Regions from separate parts of the Neobacillus oceani genome, predicted to be linked through region 2. Evidence: a T-box and tRNA genes for the amino acid it is inferred to sense, from the RefSeq annotation. Region 2 holds a T-box; the other holds one or more tRNA genes.
What was found. The T-box of region 2 lies ahead of metG (methionine--tRNA ligase). A T-box ahead of a tRNA ligase gene usually reads a tRNA of that ligase, here a tRNA-Met.
Positions count from the first base shown of each region.

Region 1: it has a tRNA-Met gene. The T-box ahead of metG (methionine--tRNA ligase) is inferred to sense a tRNA for this amino acid. The anticodon was not compared.

Region 1 covers NZ_CP143543.1:238,633-253,323, reverse strand. The annotation lists gene groL (chaperonin GroEL) at 1-555, opposite strand, end outside; gene groES (co-chaperone GroES) at 613-900, opposite strand; gene V1499_RS01430 (lysostaphin resistance A-like protein) at 1,156-1,890, shown strand; gene V1499_RS01425 (YdiK family protein) at 1,887-2,087, shown strand; gene V1499_RS01420 (redox-sensing transcriptional repressor Rex) at 2,101-2,775, opposite strand; gene moaC (cyclic pyranopterin monophosphate synthase MoaC) at 2,837-3,331, opposite strand; gene V1499_RS01410 (ABC-F family ATP-binding cassette domain-containing protein) at 3,692-5,608, shown strand; gene tsaD (tRNA (adenosine(37)-N6)-threonylcarbamoyltransferase complex transferase subunit TsaD) at 5,826-6,848, opposite strand; gene rimI (ribosomal protein S18-alanine N-acetyltransferase) at 6,845-7,315, opposite strand; gene tsaB (tRNA (adenosine(37)-N6)-threonylcarbamoyltransferase complex dimerization subunit type 1 TsaB) at 7,308-8,009, opposite strand; gene tsaE (tRNA (adenosine(37)-N6)-threonylcarbamoyltransferase complex ATPase subunit type 1 TsaE) at 7,990-8,466, opposite strand; tRNA gene V1499_RS01385 (tRNA-Asp) at 9,359-9,435, opposite strand; tRNA gene V1499_RS01380 (tRNA-Met) at 9,439-9,512, opposite strand; rRNA gene rrf (5S ribosomal RNA) at 9,561-9,676, opposite strand; rRNA gene V1499_RS01370 (23S ribosomal RNA) at 9,750-12,682, opposite strand; rRNA gene V1499_RS01365 (16S ribosomal RNA) at 12,913-14,464, opposite strand; tRNA gene V1499_RS01360 (tRNA-Gly) at 14,568-14,641, opposite strand; tRNA gene V1499_RS01355 (tRNA-Pro) at 14,664-14,691, opposite strand, start outside.
Region 2 covers NZ_CP143543.1:1,114,700-1,129,390, reverse strand. The annotation lists gene V1499_RS05670 (nucleotide sugar dehydrogenase) at 1-700, opposite strand, end outside; gene V1499_RS05665 (Gfo/Idh/MocA family protein) at 697-1,722, opposite strand; gene V1499_RS05660 (polysaccharide biosynthesis protein) at 1,778-3,598, opposite strand; gene V1499_RS05655 (tyrosine-protein phosphatase) at 3,771-4,532, opposite strand; gene V1499_RS05650 (CpsD/CapB family tyrosine-protein kinase) at 4,570-5,268, opposite strand; gene V1499_RS05645 (YveK family protein) at 5,258-6,007, opposite strand; gene V1499_RS05640 (hypothetical protein) at 6,805-7,020, shown strand; gene V1499_RS05635 (GNAT family N-acetyltransferase) at 7,204-7,494, shown strand; gene metG (methionine--tRNA ligase) at 7,724-9,358, opposite strand; T-box leader at 9,414-9,684, opposite strand; gene V1499_RS05625 (DUF6036 family nucleotidyltransferase) at 9,762-10,319, opposite strand; gene V1499_RS05620 (hypothetical protein) at 10,306-10,539, opposite strand; gene V1499_RS05615 (alpha/beta hydrolase) at 10,846-11,574, shown strand; gene V1499_RS05610 (2'-5' RNA ligase family protein) at 11,817-12,335, shown strand; gene V1499_RS05605 (GNAT family N-acetyltransferase) at 12,340-12,762, shown strand; gene V1499_RS05600 (hypothetical protein) at 13,097-13,312, opposite strand; gene V1499_RS05595 (UvrD-helicase domain-containing protein) at 13,470-14,691, shown strand, end outside.

The DNA of each region.
Region 1 (14,691 bases), 880 kb from region 2:
AAGTTCGGTAGCGAAACCTTTTGATTCTTCAATCGTAATAACACCATCGTTGCCAACGCGCTCCATTGCTTCAGCGATCAATTGGCCGACTTCTGGGTTGTCAGCGGAAATCGCCGCAACTTGGGCGATGGATTCTTTTCCTTCGATTGGCTTGGAAATTGCCTTCAATTCTTCAACGGCAACCTTTGTCGCTTTTTCAATCCCCCTGCGGAGAACCATTGGGTTGGCGCCTGCGGTTACGTTTTTCAGGCCTTCACGGATCATTGCCTGCGCAAGGACAGTCGCAGTCGTTGTACCGTCACCGGCAACATCGTTTGTTTTGCTTGCCACTTCGGCAACAAGCTTGGCACCCATGTTTTCGAATGCGTCTTCAAGCTCGATTTCTTTCGCGATTGTAACACCGTCATTTGTGATAAGCGGTGAACCGAATTTTTTCTCAAGAACAACGTTGCGCCCTTTAGGCCCAAGCGTGACTTTAACAGCATTTGCAAGAGCATCTACACCGCGAAGCATTGAGCGGCGCGCGTCTTCACTGAACTTAATGTCTTTTGCCATAGTTCAAAAACCTCCTCAAGTCAGATAAAATTAGGTATGTGCCCTGAGTTCAGGCAATTATTCGCCAATAACGGCGTGGATATCGCTTTCACGAAGGATTAGGTATTCAGTTCCCTGGTACTTTACTTCTGTGCCGGCATATTTTGAGAAGATGATACGGTCGCCGACAGATACTTCCGGAGCTACACGCTCGCCGCTATCGAGAACACGGCCGGAACCTACTGCTACAACTTTGCCCTCCTGCGGCTTTTCCTTTGCAGTGTCAGGCAAAACAATGCCGCTTGCAGTCTTTTCTTCAGACTCGACAAGCTCAATGATAATGCGATCGCCAAGTGGTCTTAACAATTCAAACAACCTCCTCAAATGGTTTTATGTAGTCGCTTATTAGCACTCTGTTCAGGTGAGTGCTAACACAATTATTATAATAATGAAAACCCGTTTTTTTTGCAAGCACGAAGCATGAATTTTTTTAAAAAAAATCAACCTTATGAGTATGTCCGCTTTGGCAAAGGCTATACAGGAAGGTTTCATGATTGAAATAAGTTTGCCTTTGTGAGTAGAATGAAAAGTGATGCAAAAAGTATAAAGGAGCTTGCCATTTTGAAACGTGAATACGGTTGGATTCTTATTGTATATATCGTCATGCAGCTTTCGAGCCTGGTGGGGGTCCCCCTTTTGGCAATCGTCCTTGCCAGCGCGGGGAACAGTCCCCAGGAAACGCAGATGTATGCCTTAAATTACTGGCTGATAATCAGCTTTGTGTCGGCATTCCTGATTACGTTGTTCCTCCTGCGAAAAGAAATGGCCAGCTCGCTTCAAAACAGGAACGCTGCAAATTTGCCACAGTCCATCTCATGGGCCGTCGGCGGAATTTTCCTCGCCCTTTTCGCGCAATGGGCCGCCGCCATAGTGGAGCAAATGCTTGGGATTAAAATGGGTTCGGATAACACCCGTTCAATCATGCGGATGATTGACAATTTCCCCGCGGTGATTCTCATCAGTTCGGTCATCGGCCCCATCCTTGAGGAAATCGTGTTCCGAAAAATCATTTTCGGCAGCCTTCACAAGCGGTTTAATTTCTTTGTTTCCGCATTGATCAGTTCCGTTATCTTCGCAGCCGCGCACATGGAATTTGAACATATCCTGATTTACTCGGCAATTGGATTCACATTTGCTTTCCTTTATGTCCGGACAAACCGGATCATTGTTCCGATCATTGCGCACGTCATAATGAATACGCTCGTTGTTTTGATGCAGAGTATTTACCGTGAGGAAATTGAGAGATTCCTGCGTGAAGCAGAACAGATGCAAAACTTTATCGGAGGGTTTTTATGAGGCAATCACCATTGTTTTCCGGCATCGTGTACCTCCTACTCGGAATTTTGTTTACATATTTCGCAGTTGGGAGCGTAAGGGACGAAGGCTGGGGTTTCTTTTCCTATCTCCTCGTTATTTTGGCCACCTTTGATTTCGGGGCGGGCATAAGGATGATCGGTTTACATTACAAGCTAAAACGAATTCAAAAAAAGTGAGCCCCTTTTAGGCTCACTTTTTTGCTTCTTCTGCTTCTTCGGAAAAGTCCGCTCCGGGATAATTTTTCAGGAAGTAAATCAACGACTGCAATTCAACAGCCAGGTCGATATGATGGACCCGGATGGAGCGCGGGACATTCAGCCTCGCAGGCGTGAAGTTTAAAATTCCTTTCACATTTGTTTTAACGAGCCTGTCTGTAATCGGCTGGGCAACGGAAGCAGGTATGGTCAAAATCGCTACCGTAACATTGTCATTGTTCAGGTACGCTTCAAGGTCATCCAGGCTGTGGATTGGGACGTTGCCAATTTTCGTCCCCACTTTATCGGGATCAACGTCAAAGGCTACTTCGATTTTTGTATTATTGTTTTTCAGGAAATTGTAGTTCAAAAAGGCAGTCCCAAGGTTTCCTACCCCGATAAGGGCGACCTTTGTAAGCTCATCCTGATCAAGCGTCTTCCGAAAGAACCCAAGCAAGTAGTTTACGTTATAGCCGTAGCCCTTTTTGCCAAGGGCTCCAAAATAGGAAAAATCCCTTCGGATTGTAGCCGAATCGACTTTAACCGCTTCGCTAAGTTCCGCGGATGAAACTCTCTGCTTCCCAGAGGAATGCAAATTCTTTAAAAATCTGTAATATAACGGCAGCCTTTTGGCGGTTGCCTGCGGTATTTTCATTGTTTCAGTCACCATTGATCCCCTGCCCCGGTTTAATTTTTCTCGCAGGCCCCTGGCCATTCGCGGGAAATCTTGTTTACTGGACCTCTTGTTCTCGTTTAAAATCGCCATGCTTGCCGCCTGTTTTTTCAACAAGATAGGTAGGCCCGATTACCATTCCTTTGTCAACGGCTTTGCACATATCGTATATAGTCAATGCGCAGATGGAAGCAGCAGTTAGCGCTTCCATTTCCACGCCAGTATTTCCTTTCGTCTTAACTGAAGCAGAAATCATCAGCTTATGTCCTGCTTCTTCCTCTTCCCACCTGAAAGTGATGTCTACCCCTGTCAGCGGGATGGGGTGACACATTGGGATGATTTCCCATGTTTTCTTTGCTGCCATAACAGCGGCTACCTGGGCCACCGCCAGCACATCACCCTTTTTCATCTCATTATTCGTTATTCTTTCATAAATGTCTCGATTTACAGTTATGCTTGAGCGGGCGATTGCCGTCCTGGCTGTTTCCGGCTTATCGCTGACATCGACCATTTTTGCTCTGCCCTCTTCATTGAAATGCGTAAATTCAGCCATCCTAAAAACTCCTTTCCCAAAAACGGAACAACCTGGCAGATCGACCCCGTTTTCCCGAATGGGGCCCTGGCCGTTTTTCTAACCTTTTCCCTATAGTTCAGTTCTATGAGTTATAAAAATAATACACTATTTTCAGGTAATTGTGTATGCTCTTTGTTCCATGTTTCACATATGTTCCATTGTTTTTTAGCTTTTCACGAGATTAAGTCCCAATATTTTTAAAAAATTGTCATATTTAGCTCCTTTTCCCCTGTCATACGAGCTTAAACCATCAGCGGAAAACCATACCTGGAGGATGGTTCACTCATTGCCGAGCAACCCCTTATGGGTTACACTCTAGATAGTAATGGGGTGAAAAGAATGATTTTGCTTCAAGTGAATAACCTTGAAAAATACTATGGCGCTGAATTAATTTTATCGAACATAAAGCTTGAGCTCCAAAACAGGGACCGCGTTGCCCTGGTCGGCAGGAATGGCGCGGGGAAATCGACGCTCCTCAAAATAATCGCCGGCCATATCGGACATGATGGCGGCGAAATCATTAAACCGAAAGATGTTACCATCGGCTATCTCGCGCAAAATACGGGTCTCGAATCCTCCTTGTCGATTTGGGATGAAATGTTGAAGGTTTTCGAACCAGTCCGTAAGCTTGAGGCTTCGTTAAGGGAACTGGAAGGGCAAATGGCGGATCCGTCCATTATCGGCAATTCCAGTAAATACGAAAGAGTTTTAAAGGATTATGACGAACTGCAGGTCCGATACAAGGAGATGGGGGGGTACCAGTATGAGGCGGATATCCGTTCCGTGCTCCATGGACTCAACTTCCATACCTTTGATTATTCAACAAGTATCTCAAGCCTGAGCGGCGGCCAGAAAACACGCCTGGCGCTCGGGAAGCTGCTGCTAGGGAAACCCGACATCCTTATATTGGACGAGCCCACGAATCACCTTGATATTGAAACACTTTCATGGCTTGAGTTGTACTTGCAAAATTATCATGGCGCAATTCTCATTGTTTCCCATGACCGATACTTCCTCGACAAGGTCGTCAATCAGGTATACGAATTGTCCCGCCGGCAAATCCACCGGTTTGTTGGCAACTACAGTTCCTACCTTGTTCAAAAGGCGGAAAACTATGAGCGTGATTTAAAGCAGTATGAAAAGCAGCAGGATGAGGTGGCTAAACTCCAAGAGTTCATCCAGCGGAATCTTGCCAGGGCCTCAACGACTAAACGCGCCCAAAGCAGGAGGAAAAAACTCGAGAAGATGGAGCTGATGGACCGGCCTTCAGGAGATGAAAAATCGGCCACCTTTTCGTTTGAAATCGAGCGGCAAAGCGGCAATGACGTTTTGCTTGTTGATGCCCTTGCCGTCGGATATGAAGCTCCGGTTGCAGCGGACCTTTCTTTTTCCATCACAAAGGGTGACAGCATCGCGCTTGTCGGACCTAACGGAATCGGGAAATCAACCTTGCTCAAAACGATTATAAAAAACCTTCCGGCACACGCGGGCTCAATCCACTACGGTACAAACGTCATGATAGGCTATTACGACCAGGAACAAGCCAATCTTAGGTCGAATAAGCGGGTCATGAATGAGCTTTGGGACGAGTACCCTCTGAAAACTGAAAAAGAGATCCGAACAGTTCTCGGAAACTTCCTTTTTTCCGGAGATGATGTCCTCAAGCCCGTTTCCACTTTAAGCGGGGGTGAAAAGGCGCGCCTCGCCCTGGCCAAATTGATGCTGCAAAAGGCGAATTTCCTTATCCTCGACGAACCGACCAACCACCTTGACCTTGACAGTAAGGAGGTTCTCGAAAATGCGCTTATCGATTATCCCGGCACAATCCTGTTCGTGTCACATGACCGTTATTTTATCAATCGGATCGCAACAAAGGTTCTGGAACTGAAAACGGATGGCTGCGTGGAATATCTCGGCGATTATGATTATTTTCTCGAAAAGAAACAGGAAATGGCTGAGCTTTTAGCGATGGAAAAGGCCGCTTCTGCATCGGTTACCGAAACTCCTGCCGCCAAAAATACGTTCCAGCAGGATAAGGAATCCAAGAAACTTGAGCGGCAGCGAAAACGGAAGCTGGAAGAGATTGAAGCCAAAATTGAAGAACTCGAAGCGCTTATTGAAGAAAACGAATCGCTTCTTTGTGATCCGGAGGTTTATCAGGACCACGAAAGGGTACTTGTTATTAACACTGAAAATGATAAAGCCCGCCAGGAACTAGATCAGTTAATGGAACAATGGGCGGAACTTGCTGACTAAAGCGCGGGGCTTCCCTGCGCTTTTCCACATTTTTATACACAATAAAATTGCTGTTATATCAGTTATCAACGGACTTATCCACTTTATCCACAGAACCCATCGTTTTTATCCACATTATCAACAGGAACACCCGTGCTTATCCACAAAGCGGTGAATGCGAGAAAAATTTTTATCCACAGCAAAAAGGGCTGCGAAATATTTTCGCTGCCCTACAATGTCAATTATATTTTTCAATATCAAGGCCCGGGTTTGCATTTAAAGCCAGGCTTCCCCGGATGCCTTTTTCAAACATAACGCTCCCCGCTGCCGCAATCATGGCCGCATTGTCCGTGCAAAGCGACAATGGCGGAATGACAAGCTCTATTCCTTCACTTTTGCCAAACGCCTCCTCAAGAGCCTTCCTCAGCCCCTTGTTGGCCGCAACTCCTCCTGCAAGCAGTACCTGTCCCACACCATATTCATTCGCCGCCCGGACTGTTTTTTCAACAAGAACCTCAATGACACTTTCCTGGAAGCTGGCTGCCAGGTCTTCAGGTGCAATTGACTCTCCACGCTGTTCTGCATTATGGACAGTATTGATAACGGCCGATTTTAAGCCGCTGAAGCTAAAATCATACGAACCTTCTTCAAGCCATGCACGCGGCAACGGAATGACAGCTATACCTTCATGGGCCAGCCGGTCAATATGCGGCCCACCAGGGTAAGGCATATTCAGGACTCTGGCCACTTTGTCATAAGCCTCGCCCGCCGCGTCATCCCTTGTCTCTCCGATTACTTCAAAATGCCCATGTTCTTTCATATAAACAAGCTCGGTATGCCCGCCGGATACAACCAGGGACAAAAGCGGGAATTTCATCTCCGTTAGCAGCCTGTTCGCGTAAATATGGCCCGCAATATGATGGACAGGAACAAGCGGCTTTTGATGGGCAAAAGCGAGTGCCTTGGCCGCATTTACACCAATCAGCAGAGCGCCGACCAGTCCCGGGCCTTCTGTAACAGCAATGGCATCGATGTCTTCCATCTTCACTTCCGCCTGTTTAAGAGCCTCTTCAAGGACGATTGTTATTTCTTCTACATGGTGGCGGGAGGCGATTTCAGGCACGACCCCGCCGAAACGCTTATGGCTCTCAATTTGAGAAGCCACAACATTCGCGGCGATTTCCCGGCCATTCCTTACGATTGCTATCGCTGTCTCGTCACAGCTTGTCTCAATTCCCAAGATCAATTGATCTTTACTCATAATTTCACCCACATAACGATTCCGTCTTCCTGGTTGTCGGTATAGTATTTTTTCCTTATACCGCCTTCCTGAAAACCCATTTTCTTGTATAATGACCTGGCGGGCGTGTTGGATACTCGAACTTCAAGGGTTGCAGTCTCCGCGCCATTCTCCCTTGCCACGTCAAGAACCTTTTTCAAGAGCGCTTCGCCAAGCTTCCTGCCCCGGTATTGAGGCAAGACTGCTATATTGGTGATATGCGCCTCATCCAGCACAACCCAAGCCCCTCCATAGCCAATGATTTTGCCTTCATCTTCAAGGACAATATACACAGCGTATTGATTGTGGTGCAATTCATTGTAAAATGCCTCCCTGCTCCAGGGCAGAGTAAATGATTCCTGTTCCACAATCATGATTTGGTCGATATCTTCTTCCCGCATAAACCGGAACGTAAATAATCCATTGCTGTCGGCCGTGTGGTTACTCATGTGATTCGCCCCTTGATTCAAGCCATTTTGCTTCCGCTTCCGCCAGGCGAATATAATTAGGGACAAATGAATGAACATCGGCATCAGGTTTGTTTTTACCAAGAAGCGCTAGTTCGGATGGTCGCGGATTTCTTTCGGTTGGAGCTGAAATAACTGCCTTTTCTCCCATTTTACTAGTGATTGCTTCTAAATGCAGAGAAACATCGTTACCGACAAACAAGGTTTTCTCCTGTAAGCCAGCGAGGTTTTCTGCCCAGTCACTCATCAAAACAAGGCGGTCAGATTCGACCACTCCCAATTGGCCGTTTTCAAATTTATATAGCCCTGTATATACCTGGCCTCTGCGGGCATCAAAAACAGGGGCAATATAGCCATTGAAATACCGCCCAGCCATTGCAAGCACCTCAAGGCTGGACACTCCGGAAAGCGGGATGCCGAGTGTCCACGCCAATGTTTTAGCGATCGTCACGCCTATCCTCACCCCTGTATAGGAACCAGGCCCCTCGGCAACGACAATTTTATTTAAATCGGCTGGCCTCAATTCAGCTTCCTTCATGGCGGAATCGATGGCAGGCATGATCCTTACCGAATGGTTCCGTTTCACATTTGTGATGTATTCTGCGACGACTTTATCCCCGTCGACAACAGCAACGCCAAGCGGATAATTGGACGTATCAATTGCCAAGATCTTCATAAAAAAACTCCTCACATAATCTCTCGTATCTGTAACCCTTTGGCTTAAAAAGAATTCTCCTTCCACCATTCGGTTCATGATACAGCTGAATCTCCAGTCGGTTTTCAGGCAGCTGATCCCCTATTAAGTGTGCCCATTCAACAACTGTGACACCCTCGCCTTCGAAATACTCATCAAAACCGAGGTCCTCGCTCTCGTTCGTAACCCTGTAAACATCCATATGATACAATGGCAGCCTGCCATGATATTCCTTAATGATTGTAAACGTCGGGCTGTTGACCATCCTCTTTATTCCAAGCCCTTGGGCAAGACCCTTGGTGAATGTCGTTTTTCCCGCACCAAGATCGCCCTCCAATGTTAAAACATCGCCCGGCTCCAGCATGCCCCCCAGCCTTTTGGCCAAAATGACTGTCTCCTCCGTCGAGGAAGATTTATATTCAAATACAAGTGGTTCCATTCAATCACCTTTTAAGGAATGTGTTTTATAAATCTATATATACAACTACGTACTTAATTCTGGTGGAAACACTGGATTCTTTTCGGGAGATCCTAAAATTGTTTCCGATACGCTGCTTACATCGGACGTTTCTGGTGAAAACCCGGAATCTGTCCAATATCTTAGAAAAACCCTTAGGATGGCTCCTAAGGATTTTGTCTACATTATGTAGTTTACATGATTTTTGGAGAATGGGCAAAAGTGCCTTGGGATTGAGGGTTTATCTATAAGTGAGGGAGGAGTTTTTTTACCCTGGCTTATAGGGGTTGTTATGCTAAGAATGTCTGAAGCGGGTACCTTCAATAATTTTATCATTATGTGTTTTAGAGCTATTAGTGACAACTAAACCGGGTTATACCCTTTGTTGTCACGCAAATGGGGAGTGAGGACATCCCAACCGGGTTTTGCTCTTTCAATGTCACGCAAAGGGAGGTTGAGTGACATCCTAACCGAGTTTTGCCATTTCAATGTCACGTAAATGGGGGTTGAGTGACATCCTAACCGAGTTTTGCCATTTCAATGTCACGTAAATGGGGGTTGAGTGACATCCTAACCGAGTTTTGCCCTTTCAATGTCACGCAAATGAAGGTTGAGTGACATCCTAATCGAGTTTTGCCATTTCAATGTAACGTAAATGGGGGTTGAGTGACATCCTAACCAGTGTTTTTCCATTTAATTGTCACTATCAGATATAGATAATGACAATTATCCAAAATGCTTACTTGGGTTATTCTCTCCGAAAAATTAAAATGACCACAGCCAATGACCGTGGTCAACTCCATTTTTATCTTTTGAACATAAAAAAAGACGAAACCTGGTTTCGTTTTTTTCATAAAAAACTATGAAACTAAAATGGCGGTCCGGACGGGACTCGAACCCGCGACCTCCTGCGTGACAGGCAGGCATTCTAACCAACTGAACTACCGGACCATATTGCGGGGGCAGGATTTGAACCTGCGACCTTCGGGTTATGAGCCCGACGAGCTACCGAACTGCTCCACCCCGCGACGATAAAAAAATATTTTGTTTCTATATACCCAAAAATATAAGGTATAGCCCGGCAGCGTCCTACTCTCACAGGGGCAAGGCCCCAACTACCATCGGCGCTGAGAAGCTTAACTTCCGTGTTCGGTATGGGAACGGGTGTGGCCTTCTCGCCATAACTGCCAGACTATTTGGTTTGAGGTTCATTCCCTCAAAACTGGATAATTTTCAGAAGAAGTTCGGAAGAACGAGCAATCTATTTGGTTAAGTCCTCGATCGATTAGTATCAGTCAGCTCCACACGTCGCCGTGCTTCCACCTCTGACCTATCAACCTGATCATCTTTCAGGGATCTTACTTCTTACGAATGGGAAATCTCATCTTGAGGGGGGCTTCATGCTTAGATGCTTTCAGCACTTATCCCGTCCGCACATAGCTACCCAGCGATGCCTTTGGCAAGACAACTGGTACACCAGCGGTGCGTCCATCCCGGTCCTCTCGTACTAAGGACAGCTCCTCTCAAATTTCCTGCGCCCACGACGGATAGGGACCGAACTGTCTCACGACGTTCTGAACCCAGCTCGCGTACCGCTTTAATGGGCGAACAGCCCAACCCTTGGGACCGACTACAGCCCCAGGATGCGATGAGCCGACATCGAGGTGCCAAACCTCCCCGTCGATGTGGACTCTTGGGGGAGATAAGCCTGTTATCCCCGGGGTAGCTTTTATCCGTTGAGCGATGGCCCTTCCATGCGGAACCACCGGATCACTAAGCCCGACTTTCGTCCCTGCTCGACTTGTAGGTCTCGCAGTCAAGCTCCCTTGTGCCTTTACACTCTGCGAATGATTTCCAACCATTCTGAGGGAACCTTTGGGCGCCTCCGTTACATTTTGGGAGGCGACCGCCCCAGTCAAACTGCCCGCCTGACACTGTCTCCCACCCAGATCATGGGTGCGGGTTAGAATTTCAATACAGCCAGGGTAGTATCCCACCGACGCCTCCACCGAAGCTGGCGCTCCGGCTTCACAGGCTCCTACCTATCCTGTACAAGCTGTACCAAAATTCAATATCAGGCTGCAGTAAAGCTCCACGGGGTCTTTCCGTCCTGTCGCGGGTAACCTGCATCTTCACAGGTACTATAATTTCACCGAGTCTCTCGTTGAGACAGTGCCCAGATCGTTACGCCTTTCGTGCGGGTCGGAACTTACCCGACAAGGAATTTCGCTACCTTAGGACCGTTATAGTTACGGCCGCCGTTTACTGGGGCTTCGATTCAGAGCTTCGCTTGCGCTAACCCCTCCTCTTAACCTTCCAGCACCGGGCAGGCGTCAGCCCCTATACTTCGCCTTGCGGCTTCGCAGAGACCTGTGTTTTTGCTAAACAGTCGCCTGGGCCTATTCACTGCGGCTCTTCAGGGCTATGAACCCTAAAGAGCACCCCTTCTCCCGAAGTTACGGGGTCATTTTGCCGAGTTCCTTAACGAGAGTTCTCTCGCTCACCTTAGGATTCTCTCCTCGCCTACCTGTGTCGGTTTGCGGTACGGGCACCTTCCATCTCGCTAGAGGCTTTTCTTGGCAGTGTGGAATCAGGAACTTCGGTACTAAATTTCCCTCGCTGTCACAGCTCAGCCGTCACGGAAAGCGGATTTGCCTGCTTTCCAGCCTAACTGCTTAGACGCACATATCCGACAGTGCGCTTACCCTATCCTCCTGCGTCCCCCCATTGCTCAAACGATGAAGAGGTGGTACAGGAATATCAACCTGTTGTCCATCGCCTACGCCTTTCGGCCTCGGCTTAGGTCCCGACTAACCCTGAGCGGACGAGCCTTCCTCAGGAAACCTTAGGCATTCGGTGGATGGGATTCTCACCCATCTTTCGCTACTCATACCGGCATTCTCACTTCCAAACGCTCCACAGGTCCTTCCGGTCCTGCTTCAACGCCCTTGGAACGCTCTCCTACCACTGACATCGAAGATGTCAATCCACAGCTTCGGTGATACGTTTAGCCCCGGTACATTTTCGGCGCAGAGTCACTCGACCAGTGAGCTATTACGCACTCTTTAAATGGTGGCTGCTTCTAAGCCAACATCCTGGTTGTCTAAGCAACTCCACATCCTTTTCCACTTAACGTATACTTTGGGACCTTAGCTGGTGGTCTGGGCTGTTTCCCTCTTGACTACGGATCTTATCACTCGCAGTCTGACTCCCACGGATAAGTCTTTGGCATTCGGAGTTTGTCTGAATTCGGTAACCCGATGGGGGCCCCTAGTCCAAACAGTGCTCTACCTCCAAGACTCTTACTACGTGAGGCTAGCCCTAAAGCTATTTCGGAGAGAACCAGCTATCTCCAGGTTCGATTGGAATTTCACCGCTACCCACACCTCATCCCCGCACTTTTCAACGTACGTGGGTTCGGTCCTCCATCCAGTGTTACCTGGACTTCAACCTGGACATGGGTAGATCACCTGGTTTCGGGTCTACGGCCACATACTCATTCGCCCTATTCAGACTCGCTTTCGCTGCGGCTCCGCCTCTTCGGCTTAACCTTGCATGGGACCGTAACTCGCCGGTTCATTCTACAAAAGGCACGCCATCACCCATGAACGGGCTCTGACTACTTGTAGGCACACGGTTTCAGGATCTCTTTCACTCCCCTTCCGGGGTGCTTTTCACCTTTCCCTCACGGTACTGGTTCACTATCGGTCACTAGGGAGTATTTAGCCTTGGGAGATGGTCCTCCCGGATTCCGACCGGATTTCACGTGTCCGGCCGTACTCAGGATCCACTCAGGAGGGAACGAAGTTTCAGCTACAGGGCTTTTACCTTCTCCGGCAGGCCTTTCCAGGCCTCTTCGCCTACCCCGTTCCTTTGTAACTCCATGTAGAGTGTCCTACAACCCCGGAAGGCAAGCCTTCCGGTTTGGGCTATGTCCCGTTTCGCTCGCCGCTACTTGGGGAATCGCGTTTGCTTTCTCTTCCTCCGGGTACTTAGATGTTTCAGTTCCCCGGGTCTGCCTTCAATACCCTATGGATTCAGGTAAAGATGCCACCCCATTACGGATGGCGGGTTTCCCCATTCGGAAATCTCCGGATCAAAGCTCACTTACAGCTCCCCGGAGCATATCGGTGTTAGTCCCGTCCTTCATCGGCTCCTAGTGCCAAGGCATCCACCGTGCGCCCTTTCTAACTTAACCTAAAAGGTCATTCCACTCTGTTTACCAGAGAGAAAACTAAAATGGCGATCACTCGGTTCTTCTTGGTTACTTCTTCTTAACATTATCCAGTTTTCAAGGAACAAACTTTGCCCGAAAGGGCAGAGTCAAAAAAAACTTTGAAGGATTGCTCCCTCAAAACTAAACAAACAAGCGGTCAACTTACGGACCAAAAGGTCCGCATTCCGATTGCCCGAAGGCAATATCCTTAGAAAGGAGGTGATCCAGCCGCACCTTCCGATACGGCTACCTTGTTACGACTTCACCCCAGTCATCTGTCCCACCTTAGGCGGCTGGCTCCTTGCGGTTACCCCACCGACTTCGGGTGTTACAAACTCCCGTGGTGTGACGGGCGGTGTGTACAAGGCCCGGGAACGTATTCACCGCGGCATGCTGATCCGCGATTACTAGCGATTCCGGCTTCATGCAGGCGAGTTGCAGCCTGCAATCCGAACTGAGAATGGTTTTATGGGATTGGCTCCACCTCGCGGCTTCGCTGCCCTTTGTACCATCCATTGTAGCACGTGTGTAGCCCAGGTCATAAGGGGCATGATGATTTGACGTCATCCCCACCTTCCTCCGGTTTGTCACCGGCAGTCACCTTAGAGTGCCCAACTGAATGCTGGCAACTAAGATCAAGGGTTGCGCTCGTTGCGGGACTTAACCCAACATCTCACGACACGAGCTGACGACAACCATGCACCACCTGTCACTCTGTCCCCCGAAGGGGAACGTCCTGTCTCCAGGAGTGTCAGAGGATGTCAAGACCTGGTAAGGTTCTTCGCGTTGCTTCGAATTAAACCACATGCTCCACCGCTTGTGCGGGCCCCCGTCAATTCCTTTGAGTTTCAGCCTTGCGGCCGTACTCCCCAGGCGGAGTGCTTAATGCGTTTGCTGCAGCACTAAAGGGCGGAAACCCTCTAACACTTAGCACTCATCGTTTACGGCGTGGACTACCAGGGTATCTAATCCTGTTCGCTCCCCACGCTTTCGCGCCTCAGCGTCAGTTACAGACCAGAGAGCCGCCTTCGCCACTGGTGTTCCTCCACATCTCTACGCATTTCACCGCTACACGTGGAATTCCGCTCTCCTCTTCTGCACTCAAGCCCCCCAGTTTCCAATGACCCTCCACGGTTGAGCCGTGGGCTTTCACATCAGACTTAAGAGGCCGCCTGCGCGCGCTTTACGCCCAATAATTCCGGACAACGCTTGCCACCTACGTATTACCGCGGCTGCTGGCACGTAGTTAGCCGTGGCTTTCTGGTCAGGTACCGTCAAGGTACCGGCAGTTACTCCGGTACTTGTTCTTCCCTGACAACAGAGCTTTACGACCCGAAGGCCTTCTTCGCTCACGCGGCGTTGCTCCGTCAGACTTTCGTCCATTGCGGAAGATTCCCTACTGCTGCCTCCCGTAGGAGTCTGGGCCGTGTCTCAGTCCCAGTGTGGCCGATCACCCTCTCAGGTCGGCTACGCATCGTCGCCTTGGTGGGCCATTACCCCACCAACTAGCTAATGCGCCGCGGGCCCATCTGTAAGTGACAGCCGAAACCGTCTTTCAGCTTCCTGACATGTGTCAGAAAGGATTATCCGGTATTAGCTCCGGTTTCCCGAAGTTATCCCAGTCTTACAGGCAGGTTGCCCACGTGTTACTCACCCGTCCGCCGCTAAAGTTTCAAAAGCAAGCTTTTGAAACTTCCGCTCGACTTGCATGTATTAGGCACGCCGCCAGCGTTCGTCCTGAGCCAGGATCAAACTCTCCAAAAAAGAGTATGAGTTTAGCTCATAAAGTTACGTTGGCTAGTGATCCGAAGATCACTATATTATTGTTTGTTGACGCTTGTTTGTTTAGTTTTCAAGGAACAATTTTTGGAGCGGGTGATGGGAATCGAACCCACGACATCAGCTTGGAAGGCTGGAGTTTTACCATTAAACTACACCCGCATATATTTATTTATAACCCGAATGGTCGGGAAGACAGGATTCGAACCTGC
Region 2 (14,691 bases):
GGAATGTGTTCTCAAGGATTTTTTCCATTTCAGCTACCGCCGGGCTGGAAACCTCATGGACTTCCCCTTCCAATACAGTGCGGTACATGGCAGCGGCTACCTTTGTACAGGCAGGTGTCATGCCGCCGACTACTTTCGGGGTATTTTTCGTATTAAAGCTTTTGTTTCCCGGATCCACTCTCTCAGGTGAATAGGCCAGGAAGAAGTCTTCGCCGCAAACAAGGCCCGATTGCTCCAGGATTGGCTTGATCAATTCCTCAGTCGTACCCGGATACGTTGTACTTTCGAGGACTACGAGCGTCCCCTTTTTTACGTGCTGGGCAATCGCCTTGGCAGAGCTTTCTACATATTTCATATTTGGCTGCTTATAAATGTCCAATGGAGTTGGTACACAAATCGCAACCGCGTCTACTTCGCCAATAAAATTGTAATCCGATGTCGCCATTAGCTTCCCTTCTGCCACGAGTGCTTCCAAATCAGCAGGTATAACATCACCGATGTAATTTTTTCCGTTGTTGACAGCCCGGACTTTTTCCTCCTGGACATCAAACCCAATGACATTAAAACCAGCTTTCGCTTTTTCAACCGCGAGCGGCAATCCGACATAGCCAAGCCCCACAACGCCGATTGTCGCTGTTTTCGTTTGAAGCTTTTCAATCAGTTCATCGGCCAATTTGCTTTCTTTTACTTGAGTACTCATACTAAAACTCCTCTTCTCATTCCGATTGGTGAGTTATTTCTTGCTGATTTGTAAAATGCCAGGACTAGCTCGAGAGCTCTCTTGCCATCCTCACCTGTTACAAGGGGCTCCCGGTTTTCTTTGACGGATTGAATTAAATCGGAAATCGTTTGCTCATGGCCTGGAACTCCCCATGGGTCTGATTTAACTTTTTCCAAAATCCGTTCAGTTTCTGTTTCAGACAAATTTCGAACATCAAAATGTTCGAACGAAAGGGCGTTGGGGCCGCCAATTTTAACGGTTCCCTTTTCTCCAAAGATGGTTATTGACTCCTCAAAATTACGGTAATAAACGGCGGTCGACATTTCGATCGTACCAAGCGCACCCGATTCAAACTGGATTAGCCCGGCTGCAACCCCTTCACCTTCCAAATTGCTGATTCCCGTCGCCGCCATGCTGAATACCTGCTTCGGCTGTCCCAAGAACCAAAGAAGCAAATCAGAATAGTCAATTGCCTGGCCCATTAACCCTCCGCATTCATGCAGTTTCGCTCCCCGCCACAAGGACTCGGCGCAGAAATCCCTGTTCCTGTTCAAGTTGATCCTGGCACTTGCATGGCTGATTTTTCCGAGCATTCCTGCTTCGATGATTTTTCTCAGCTCCATGACTACAGGCCGGAAACGGTGTGGATGGACAATTGTAAGCTTCACATCATTCTCCCGGCAAACCTCCACGATCCGTTCCGTTTCATCAAGCGACAACGCCATCGGCTGGTCAAGGACAATATGTTTTTTTGCCGCGGCTGCCTGCTCCACAAGTACTGCGTGATAACTGGCAGGGGTACAGATGCAAATTGCATCCACTCCATCTTCCGCAAGTAGCGCATTGTAATTTGTATAAGCCTTCGCCCCGTACTCTTTGTACTGCTCCATGGCTGATTCATCTAAATCGCAGACGGCGGCCAATTTTGCTTCCGGGATCCGGTTGATTGCCGCCGCATGACTCCTTGCTTTGAATCCGCAGCCAATAATTGCGAAATTCATAAAAGAAATGCCTCCTCAGGCCGCGAATGCCATCGTGGTTAGATTTGTTCAATTTTCACTTGCTAATCGCGGATAAATGCTTTTCTTTTTTGTTCACTAGTTTCAAAACATAGTCTTTAAGGTCACGTTCATTAAAGGAATAGAAATTTTGGATAAGATTCGTTATCATCTCATAATTGCTTGGCGAAGCTTTTCCAACAAGAATCTTCGGATAGATCGGGACATCATTCACTTCGTTTTCATTAAGAAGCTCTTCGAACATTTTCTCCCCCGGCCGAATGCCGGAGTATTTAATCGTAATTTCATCAAGCGAAAACCCGGACAATTCAATAAGATTTTTGGCCAGATCGACAATCTTTACCGGCTCACCCATGTCAAGGACGAACACTTCTCCACCCCTGGCGAGGGAACCGGCCTGGATAACCAGTCGGGATGCCTCAGGAATGGTCATAAAATATCGTGTCATTTCAGGATGGGTCACTGTCACTGGCCCGCCTGCCTTTATCTGCTTTTTAAAAAGCGGAATGACACTGCCCCTACTGCCAAGCACATTCCCAAAGCGGACGGCAACAAACTTGGTCTTGCTTTGTTTGTCTAGATGCTGAATGACCATTTCCGCAATCCTTTTCGTCGCTCCCATCACATTCGTCGGATTTACCGCTTTATCCGAGGAAATGAGAACGAACGTGCCAACATGATATTGATGGGCTGCTTCAGCGACATTTTTTGTTCCCATTACATTGTTTTTCACAGCTTCCCTCGGATTGTATTCCATAAGCGGAACATGCTTATGGGCGGCAGCATGGTAGACTACATCCGGTTGATGATCTGCCATTACTTCCATCATCCGTTCACGGTCCTGGATATCCCCAATTGCCGGTACAATTTCAATCGTATCCCCGTACTTGTTGCGAAGTTCCATGTCAATCTGATAAATACTGTTCTCTCCATGGCCTAGCAAAACAACTTTTTCGGGTGAGAACTTGCAAATTTGCCGACAAATTTCCGAACCAATCGAACCTCCAGCCCCTGTTACAAGGACTGTTTTGCCGGATATGTATTCAGATATTCCATCAATATCCAGCTCTACCGGTTCGCGCCCCAACAAATCCTCAACGCCCACATCGCGAAACTGGCTAACTGCGACTTTTCCGAGCATGACATCTTCAATCTTCGGCATTACTTGCGTCTTCACTTTCGTCTTTGAACATTCGAGATAAATCTTGTTCATCTCAAATTTCTTTAATGAAGGAATGGCGATGACTATTTTATTAATTCCGTATTTTTCTACGGCCTCGACAATTTCTTCCGTTGTTCCTGCCACAGGGATGCCTAGTATGTGTAATTTCAATTTCCCTGGATCATCATCAATGAAAGCGGCGGGGACAAGCCTCAATTCGGGATTGTTTAAGAGCTGTCGGGCCACTAGAGTTCCTGCCTGCCCTGCGCCTATGATAAGAACTTTTTTCATATCCTTTTTGGGCTTAAGGCAATAGTCCAAATACAAGCGCCAGGAAAACCGCGAGCCTCCTACTAAAAACATCGTCATCATCCATACAGAAAGCAGCATCCTTGGATAAAAATTCGATGAAGTAAACAGTTGGAAAGCCGCAGTGGTAATGATTGTAAGTGTGACAGCCTTGAAAATACTTTTCAGCTCCATGACACTTGCATATTCCCATGATTTGTTATACAAAAGGAAACTATTTGCGAAAATATAATAGCTAATCAGCAAGATAAGAGAATTAAGCAAGAGCTCTTGATCAGGGACCGATCCGAGTAGCGGCTGAAATTGGATATAGCTAATAACCGCGGCGGCCAACACTAGTACCGAGTCGAGAACTGCCAACAACAGAAAACGTTTGTGGAAACTCATCGAAATCCTCCTTTATTAAAAAGTCCTAAAAGCTAAGCGTTGCCAACTAAATTGATTCCTCCAATACTATGGCCAAAAAAGCGGCAAGGAGAATTTTTGGGTTTCATTAATTGATTAAACCTATTGATTAACTGAGATTTATAAATGAACTATTGCCAATTCCAAAGTCTTATCAGAAAATACCGAGAAGCTTTTTCCTTTTCACCTTTTGCGGCTCGTCTTTGTAGACGTTTTTACCTTCAATCAACCGTTCGGCATTCTCCCTAAAAAAGGAGGCAAAGTCGTTACCGTATCTCGTTCCAATTTCTTCAAAAGCCCTTTGCATATGAAAAGTCCGGCTTTGGATATTATGCGCATCCGAAGCGATAAAATGGACAAGGTTGGCCTCGATTAACCGCAGGGAAAAATTCTTTATATTCTTCCCGAACACCCCGCAAATGCTCGAGGCTGTAAGCTGCGCCAAAGCCCCATTTCTAATTAGCTCATAAAGGATATCCGGCCGCTCAATGATTCCCTGGTTCCGCTCAGGATGGACAATGATGGGGATGACCCCGAAATTTTGCAGCTCGTACAAAATCTGTGAAGTGTATCTCGGCACATCGCCCGACGGAAGTTCCATAAAAGCATATTGAGTATTATTCAACGTCAGGATATTCCCTTTTTGATACTCTTCGAGAAAGTCCCCGCTGATAGCCGGCTCCTGCCCTGGCAAGATGGAAAGAGGAACATTCTCCTCCATAAGCCTGTTGTTCAATTCAGCTACCTTCTGAATGACGGCCTCTTTTGGATTTTCGTAAAAACGATTATGATGGGGCGTCGCGATGATTGCCCGGATGCCTTCCTTTACAGCTTCCCGCGCCATTTCCACACTTTCTTCCATCGCCGTTGCCCCATCATCGATGCCGGGAAGAATGTGACAGTGAATATCAATCATCGTACCATCCCTTCCTTTAACTAAAACAAACTACGGTTTACGTGCCGTAATAGTAAGAATAGCTGTCATTCTTTATTTTTTTCTGGTTAAGAACGACGCCAAGAATCCTCCCATTTGCGGCTACCAACAGGTCTTTTGCTTTGGTTGCCTGTTCATTCTCGGATTTCCCACTGTATAGGACCAGGAGAACACCGTCACAAAGGTTTGCCAGTATTTGGGCATCAGTGACCGCCAGTGTTGGCGGCGTATCAAAAATAATCACGTCAAACCGGTTTTTAGCTTCCTCCAGCATTTCCTTCATTGATTTTGAACCTAAAAGCTCAGCAGGATTCGGAGGAATTGGCCCGCTTGTTAAAACCGATAGAAAAGGGGTTTCTGTTGGCCGTATTGCCTGTTCCAACGATTTGCTTTTTGAAAGTACACTTGTAAGCCCATACTGATTCACTAAATCAAACGTGTAGTGTACCGTCGGTTTGCGGAGATCCGCATCGACAAGAAGCACCTTCTTTTCCTGTTGGGCCATAACGACCGCCAAATTCGCTGCCGTTGTCGATTTTCCTTCCCCTGGCCCGGCAGACGTCACCATAATTGCTTGAATATCTTCATCTACAGAGGAAAACTGAATGTTTGTTCGGATTGTCCGATATTGCTCGGAAACGATGGATTTCGGATCAAGTGATGCGATAAGTTTCCTTCGATTGGAAAAACCTTTATTCTTTCTGCTTTTAAGAACCAACTGTTTCACCCCTTGTTTCCAATGGCTTTACTGACTGTGGCGCATTCTTCGTCTGCAATTTTGCATCCTCAATCACAGGTATGATGCCAAGGACAGGAAGGCCAAGAACCCTCTCAACATCTTTTTCAGTCTTAATTGTGTTGTCAAAATACTCGATTATAAATGCCAAGCCTACCCCTGCAATCAAGCTGGCAACAAGTGCTACCATCATGTTCAAGAGAGGCCTTGGTTTAACCGGTGCCTGCCCTTCCGACACTTGTGCAGTGGCCAAAATGCTGACATTGTCGACATTCATAATCGCTGCGATTTCCTGCTGGAAAACCGCTGCTGTCGTATTTGCAATCTTTGCCGCCATGTCAGGATTCTCATCCTGCACAGAAATTGTTACAACTTGCGAATCTTTTTCGCTCGCCACACGGATTTTTTCATTCAACTCCTGAAAGGATAGATCCAAATCTAGCTCCCTTATGACCAAATCCAGAATCGCCGGACTTTTAATAATGACATTATATGTATTAATGAGCTGAAGATTGGTTTGAACATCCGCGGTACTATAAACCGCCTTCTCATCTTTTGCCTGGTTTACAAGGATTTGTGTAGAGGATTGATACACTGGTGTTAAAAAGGAGTAGCTTACAACCCCGGTTATCCCAACTGCCAAAATGGCAAGTGATAAAATAAGGACCAGATGTTTCTTTAACGTCTGTATCAATTCTCTCAAGCTGATTGTTTCTTCCATAATTCCTCCACTTATTCCGACATTTTGGTAAATGAAAAATTTGCTGAATTGTGGCGATTTTTGTCCACCTCTTAATTGAACCCCAGATTTTTATTCGTTAAAAGTGAATAAGGGATTATTTACTCCCCTGGTAGTATTCATCCCATTTCAGGTTCGGGGAGAAAGTAGGGGATAAACATTAAAAATTTGTTACTTTTTTTACACGGATAGTCATAAGTACCCGATTTGTTAAAATAAACAAGGAACTGCATGAATAAATATCTAGTTAAAGGAAAAGAAAAGGAAAATGTCCGAGAGTTTTATAATGGGGGTCAAAGGGAAAAATAGGTCTTTTATAGAGGGGTGTTTTGAATAAATAATCAAATGTAAAAAAGATATTAATAAATGTAGGAAGAAATACATTCAAAATAGGCTCCACCTAAAGTCCCGTTTCTGATTTTTTTAATATTCCATTTGGGTACTCAGCATGCTTGACAAAAATAAAAACAGGGGATATTTTCCCAAATATCCCAGTGAATATTTTCCATATGAATAAACGCATCGAATCCGGCAGCGAATTCAATGCGTTTCTTTGTTATATATACCTAGGCGATTCTTTTTTCGTAAAAAATGGCGTTCGACACGAACCTGAGCGGGTAATCGGTATGGCCCCGGAAACCGGCTTCGAGCAGCAGAATTTACCATCACCTTCCGAATCCAAGACAAAGTTTTTTATAAAAAATCCTTAATTTCCAGGCAAAAACGATGAATAAAGAACGGATGTTCGTATATAATAGGAATAGAAAGAAGGTGTTGAGATGAATGGAATGCTTCTCCGTTCAATGGAAGAAAACATGCCTCTTGAAATCATTTATTTGTCAAAGAAAAACGAGCTTTCCCAACGCAAAATGATTATTCGCGGCGTAAAGGGAAACGATGTCTATGCGTTTTGCCTGCTCAGGAATAAAATGCGCACATTCAAGCTGGAAAACATCCTCTCGGCAAGGCCATACAAGCCAAGGCGTGTAAGTTAATATATATTCAAGAAGAGCCATTTCCCATGAATGGTTCTTTTTTTCTTTTTCCAGGCCCTCCCAAGGAAACATTTTTTACTACCTATAATACACATGAATAATCAATTTTTTCACCTCATCGATTATTCTTTTCTTTTTGGGGAAAATGATGGAGGATGAAAGATTTCGATAGGAGCTGGTTAGATGGCAGAAATCAAACATGGAAACAATGAGTTTTACATTGAGGAGAACGGTAAAGTAATCGGGCGGATTCAGTATGTTCCAGGCGGCGCCGGGAAGGATGGCAAAGAAATCATTACCGTCACCCACACGCTGGTCGATGAAGATCAGAATGGGCGCGGACTAGGAAAAAAACTTGTCTACCGCATTGGGGATTTTGCCAAGGAAGAGCAGAAACTAATCATCCCGGCCTGTTCTTTTGCAAAAAAAGTGCTCGAACGGAAGGAAGAGTATCGGGACGTTCTCGCAGAATAGGAAAGGTGGCTGCATTGTTCAGCCACCTCATTTTTGATTGTTTCAGTATTATACTGCAAGCACTTTGCTATCGATTCCATGAGATTCTTACGGTTTTATCCTGAGATTCTTCTTGTTTATCCTCATGTTTTCCCGGTTTATCCTGAAGTTCCCGGTTTCTCTTGGAAATATGCCTGCTCTATCCGCAAATTCGCCACCCCACCGAATAAATTTCGCAACTCAAATCTACCTACATCCCGCTTCTTCTTAACTTCTCAACTTCTTCCTCAATCTTCCCCAAGTCAATTCGTTCAAAAAGAGGCTCGACCTCCCTTATCCCCCCGGAAAAAGCCAAAACTGGCTCCCAGGAACCCTCATCAACGCCAAGCATAGCGTTCAGCTTCCCGCTTGAATACGGAAGGAACGGCGCAAGGAGCCTCGCCAGATTCGTAAGGACAACAACACAGTTAAACAGCGTCCGTTCGCATTCATCCTTGTCTTCCACAACCTGCTTCCACGGCTTTTGATCATCGAAATATTTATTTGCGAACCTTATAAGCTCGAAAACTTCCTCCAAAGGCTTTTTAAAATGGCCTTCTTCAATTAGCCGCCCCGCCGACTTGTAAACTCGAGTAACCTCCTGGGCGACTTCAGGATCCAGTTCCGCCTCCGGAACTTCACCGCCATAATATTTTTCAATAAACTTTAATGTCCTGTTCACCAAATTCCCGTATCCTCCCAGCAGTTCGGAATTGTGGCTGTAAATGAACTCCCGCCAAGAGAAATCGGTATCCCGGCTTTCTGGAGCGTTGATGGTGAGAAAATAACGGATTGAATCGGGATCATAATCCTTTGTAATATCCGGCAGCCAGACGGCCCAGTTGCGGCTCGTGGAAATCTTTTTCTTTTCAAGAGTAAGATATTCATTCGAAACAATATGGGATGGCAAAGCGGGAATTCCCGCACCCATCAGGAGGGCAGGCCAGATTAGGCTATGGAACGGAATATTGTCTTTTCCATGTACATAATACGCCTTCACCTTGTCACTCCAATACCCCGAATCATCGGCGCCAGTCTGCTCCGCCCACGATTTCCCCGCTGAGTAATAGCCAAACACAGCTTCAATCCAGACATATATTTTCTTCTCTTCATACCCCTTTACAGGAATGCTGATGCCCCTGTCCATATCCCTTGATACCGCCCTGTCCTGCAGTCCCTCTCGCAAATAACGCTCGCTTAACTGAATGGCATTTTCCCGCCAGGCTGACGAATTTTTCGCCTCACCCACATATTCGCCGATTCGCTCTTGGAAATTACCAAGGGAAAAATAAAAATGTTCGGTGCTCCTGACAGTTGGCGGGGTGCCGCAAAGCTTGCATTTCCTTTCCAACAAATCGAGCGGGTCGAGAATCGCTGAGCAATGGTCGCACTGATCTCCGCGCGAGTGCTGCCCACAATGAGGGCAGTTCCCTTCAACATAGCGATCTGGCAGAAACTGCACGCATGTTTCGCAGTACGTTTGCTCGATTTCTTTTTTATAAATATGTCCGTTCCCCAAAAGCGTCAGGAAAAGCTGCTGGACGGTTTCGTGGTGGTGCCGGGAGTCCGTCCGGGTGTAGCAATCGTAGGAAAAGCCAAGTTTCCTAAACGTATCCTCAAACTCTTTGTGATAGCGGTCCGCTACTTCATCGGGTGAGATCCCCTCCTGTTTCGCCCTTATCGCAATCGGCGTCCCGTTGCAGTCGCTGCCGGAAACATAGAGCACCCTTTCCCCTTTTTGCCGGTAATACCTAGCCAATATGTCACCTGGAAGCAGGCTTGCGATGTGGCCAAGATGTAGTGATCCATTCGCATACGGCCATGCCCCTCCAATAAAAACTGCCATTCCAATCTCCTCCTTTTTAAAAAAACAAAAAAGCCCCGCCCTCATCTAAAAACTAGATAAGGACGAGGCTATTGTCTCGTGGTTCCACCTTCATTCACCAGCCGCTCGCACAGCCAGTCTCTGCAAGTACGGAGCAGCCAGACTGCTCTTATACTGTGGCTTTGGTAACGAGGGCCCGCACTCGCCGCAGCCTACTCGCACGATTCCGCGCTTTCAGTACGGGGCTCAGAGGCCATTTTTCAAATGAGTATTTTTGCTTCTTTTCAGCACCCGAAGCTCTCTGTGAAAAATAACTTCATTCTACTTTTCCTCTTCAACGCCTGTATTCAATTAGGTTGGATTTATTATAATCAGGATGGCAATTTAATGCAACAGCCAAAATCCGTGGTTTGAAAAATGTTTATTAAAGTTTCCATTCCAATAAAAGATCATTAGTCTGGTCGCGTTTCGCGCATTGAATCAAATAATCTTTGTCGACTGTTTCGCTATGGATGAGGTAAAGCCTCTTTGCCCATTCACAATCCGATGTTGATTTCCAGTGCTTGCAAGCTCTTAGGCGGTCTAGGATAATATCCTCTATCCCTATTACATACACGAAGTCCCCATTGGGAAGATTCATTTTAATGACTTTATCCTCATCGGAATCCTCAAGCATATCTCCCGGGACTTCAATGCTGACATGAAGCTCTTCGTGAAAAAAATGCCTGCCATATTGCTTGAAACCTAATTTGGAGAGGACGTCTTTCGCAAGTGTCCACTGGCTGAAGACGATATCAATATCGACTGTTGTATAGTCGCTATGAGTATAGATTTCAACTGCAAGTCCCCCAACAATTATCGGTTTAAGGTTTTGCTCCTGAAAAATCTTAGTCAATATCGCAACCACACCGACCATCTTTTCAAACTGCGTTTTATTCGCTAACTGTTTCAGGTCAAGTTTTCCCTTTTCAACTTGGGTCATAGTACCATTCCCTCTTCCCCAGGTACTTTATTTTCCCCTCTTTGACATATCGTTTCCATTTCTCGACGCTCAATCGATCAAGTACTTCAGCTTCATGCGGATCCCGGGGCCGCTTCCGGAAAAGCCGGTCTTCATTCTTCCCTAGTAAAAGTTCCCTTTCCACAGCCGGCTTCCGTTCTGCTATTTTTTCCGTCAGTTTGATAAAATCAATCTCTCTCATCGAAACCCCCTCCATGTCCTATTAATAGTATATCCATTTTACCAGAAAAAGAGACTTTGCAGCTGTTTTAGTGGAAAGCCTGCTATCTCTTTGCAAGCACTGAACTATCGACCCCCTGAAGTTTTGCCCTCTGGAATTCTTCCTGTACTTCCGGAAATCTCCCCTTGCCCTGCCAATCCCCCCAACTGTCCACAATTTTGACATTATCTTTCGATGAACAGCTACTCCCTTTCCTTTCCGAAAAGCTTTTCCGTACCTATTATGGTAAAATTTTTTTGACAATCTAAACGAGCCGGAGGAAATGCAATGGAATACCAGCGTGGAACTGTCCAGGAAGTTCAATTTGAAAGCGTTGCCTTGGGCGAGACGGTCGAATTATTGATCCATCTGCCCGCAACTTTTTCGCCTCTTTATAAATATTCGATCCTGATCGCACAGGATGGACAGGATTATTTCAGGCTTGGCCGAATCGGGACGCTTGCCGATGAACTTTTAACAAAAAAGGAGATTGAGAATCTGATCATTGTCGGTATCCCATATAAGGACACGGACGACCGGCGCAGTAAGTATCATCCTGATGGTGATAAGCATGATGCGTACCTCCGCTTCCTTGCCCACGAACTCGTTCCGTGGCTTGACAGGGAATACCCGACATACCAAATGGGTTCGACCCGCGCGCTTGCCGGAGATTCTCTAGCCGGAACAGTTGCGCTGCATGCGGCGCTCCTTTATCCGAACACATTCGGAAAAGTGCTGGCCCAATCGCCTTATGTGAATGATGCCATTTTGGATGCCGTAAAAAAATACAGCGGGAATCCGCCCCTCCATATTTACCATTCGGTCGGGAACAAGGAAGATGAGGCTGAACTGGTTAATGGGAAAATAGCGGATTTCCTCTCGCCAAACAGGGAACTGAACTCTCTTTTCTCAAAAAAACCGATCAGCTGCCAGTACCGGGAATTCGAAGGCGGCCATGCTTGGACCTATTGGCAGCCGGACCTCCGGGCAGCCATTAAGGAGTTATTTTTTAGATAACTGTCTGGAGGCTCGGCAAGGCATCCGACTTTAAATTCTTTTTTCAATAAAGCTTTTTTCTCATTACAAAATTATTTACAGTGCTTATATCACTTTATTCGACAGACTTTTTATCTATATTTTTCAATCTGCCTTGCCAACAATATATTTTCGGAAACAAATTTGCTATAATATTTTGAAGGACAAAAACCATCTGCTGTATAATAACATACAGCAAATTTGGACTCTTGGAGGTAGGTCGTATGAGATTCGGAGTTGCGCTTTTCCCAACAAAACAGCTTCAGGACTGGGTGAATTCTTACCGAAAACGGTATGATCCCCATTATGCCCTGATAGCGCCGCACCTTACGCTGGTTAATGCATTTGAATCATCCGAAGAAGAAGCTGAAACACTAGCAAAGAAGCTTCGTGATGCATCAGAAAAACATGAACCTTTCAGTTTAAGAACATCCAAGATTAGCTCCTTTCATCCTGTAAACAATGTCATCTATTTGAAGGTCGAGCCAAGCGAGGAAATCATTGCCCTTCATAAAGAGTTGAATGACATTGTAAACAGCCCTGATCAAGCATACAAATTTGTCCCGCATATTACGATTGGCCAAAAACTGTCCGATGATGAACATTTCGATGTTTACGGGACACTCAAAATGCAAGGGATTGACCACGAAGAAGAAATCGACCGCTTCCACCTCCTCTATCAGCTTGAGAGCGGGCAGTGGACGGTTTATGAAACATTCCGTCTTGGGAAGGAAGCAGAGTAATTTTATGGATGTTGTTTTAGCCACAACCGAGAGAGAAAAACAGGATGCCTTTTCAGTAAGAATGACGGTATTTGTTATTGAGCAGCAAGTGCCCGAAGAAGAAGAGATAGATCAATACGAAGATGATTGCGCCCACTTTGTCCTTTACAACGGGACTGAGCCGCAGGGCGCGGGCCGCTTCCGCTTTGTCGATGGGTACGGGAAAGTGGAACGGATCTGCGTCCTGAAGGAAGCCCGCGGTACGGGCGCCGGCAAAGCCATCATGAACAAAATCGAGGAATACGCGAAGGAGCAGGGAGCACAGAAGCTTAAACTGAATGCCCAGGTCCATGCGATTCCCTTCTACGAAGGACTGGGTTACGAAGTTGTTTCCGATGAATTCCTTGACGCGGGAATTCCGCATAAAACGATGGTGAAATCCATATAGAAACAAAATGCGCAAGAGCCTTCGCGACAAGCAAAAATCGCTTGTCCCTGCGATGATTATTCTAAGGAGCTTTCCTTAGTGGTCAGCCCCGACCAGCATAAGACGGGGCCCGCAGGACGGGCCTGCCCTCCGGAGGGAACCGGCTTAGACCAGAGAGGGGCTAGGCGCTCCTCGGAAAAGAAAAACACTTTTCCTTCGTGCGATGCTATGCTGCCGTAGCTTTCCTTGTGGAGCTGGATTACAATAACTTATTTCGAGTTATTCACAAGGTTCTATTGTATAATTTCCTAGATAAGCTGAAAAGCTCTTGCCTGACTACGTGGCAAGAGCTTTTTTATAGGTAAAAGTCACCTGTTCTATCCTCGGCACCGAAATCCTGGTTCACCGCCGAATACAATAGCCCGGCAGAGACGGATGAAGCTATGAACATAAATCCTAAAAGGGATCCCAATCGGTAATACTCAAGCAAAATACATGTGATTGCCGTCCCCATTAGCAGCACCAGGCTGTATACGACGGTCTTCTTCATTGCCACGCCTCGTTTCATCATGATCTGGATCGACACTCCTTTACCCGATACTCGAACGGCTCAAACCATCAAGCCTCAGCCGCCTGTGCAAAAAACGGGACAATCGAAACTTCCGGGAACGCTAAATGTCTGTTATCATAGAGTTCGTGTTATGACTGTTAGATATGGGGATAGTAGAATGAAATCAGCAATTTTTAAAAACGGAACGATTCATTTACATACATTAAGCCGCGAGCGTTATCAAAAGATCTATTTGTCTGGCCGGAATGGGGAACTTTCATGTCCTGCGTGCCTTGAGCCCGTCCGGCTTTACTTGGGGATTGAACAAGAGCCGCATTTTTTCCATCTTTATGATTCTGAAAAAAAATGCCCTGATGCGACCAATGCCATCCGGGAAACACGTGAAATCGGAGGATTCCGGGTACCGACCTCAAAACCGGTGGGCGAATCCTTCCAGGCTGCGCAGGAGCTTGCCATCCGCGGAGGAGCAGCCACCGCGGTCCTTCCGGTACCTGAAGACCCGCACGATTATTTAAAATTGCTTGAGTCGGAAGGCTTTACGCTCGATGGCAACCAAGCTGCGGCCGTGACTGAAACGGAAGGGCCGATCCTTGTCCTTGCCGGTGCCGGGAGCGGGAAAACCCGGGTGCTAACGGCAAGGACCGCCTACATGCTGGATGTACGCGGCATCGCCCCTTCTGAAATCATGCTTGTCACGTTTACAACGAAAGCCGCACAGGAAATGAAGTCACGCCTCCTCCGTTATCCAAACATGAAAAGCGAGCTTCTCTCAAAGCTTGTGTCCGGGACATTCCACAGCATCTTCTATCGAATCCTGATGCATGCGGACCGCGACAGGTGGAATGGGGACAGGCTGCTGAAAAAGGAATGGCAGCGGGAGCGGATCATCAAGGATGCGGCCAGGGAGCTAGGATTGTCCGAAAAGGAGTTCCCGTTTGACCTTGCCCTGCAGCAAATCGGTTATTGGAAAAATTCACTCCTGTCACCCGCGGAAGTCAAGGCGGACTCCGAATGGGAGGAAACCGCGCTCCTTCTCTATGAGCGCTATGAAGTCTATAAACAGCGACAGGGCCTGTTTGATTTCGACGATATGCTGACCGGCTGCCACGAATTGTTCCAAACTTCACCGGACATTCTTGAAATGTACCAGGACCGGTTCCGTTATTTCCTTATTGATGAGTTCCAGGATATTAACAAGGTCCAATATGAATTGATTAAAATGCTTTCGGCAAAAACAAAAAATGTTTGCGCCGTCGGCGATGACGACCAGACGATTTATTCATTCCGAGGCAGCTCGCCCGAGTTCCTTCTTAATTTTGAGCATGATTTTCCAGGTGCGAGGCTTGTTTTATTAAGCCAGAATTACCGATCAACAAACG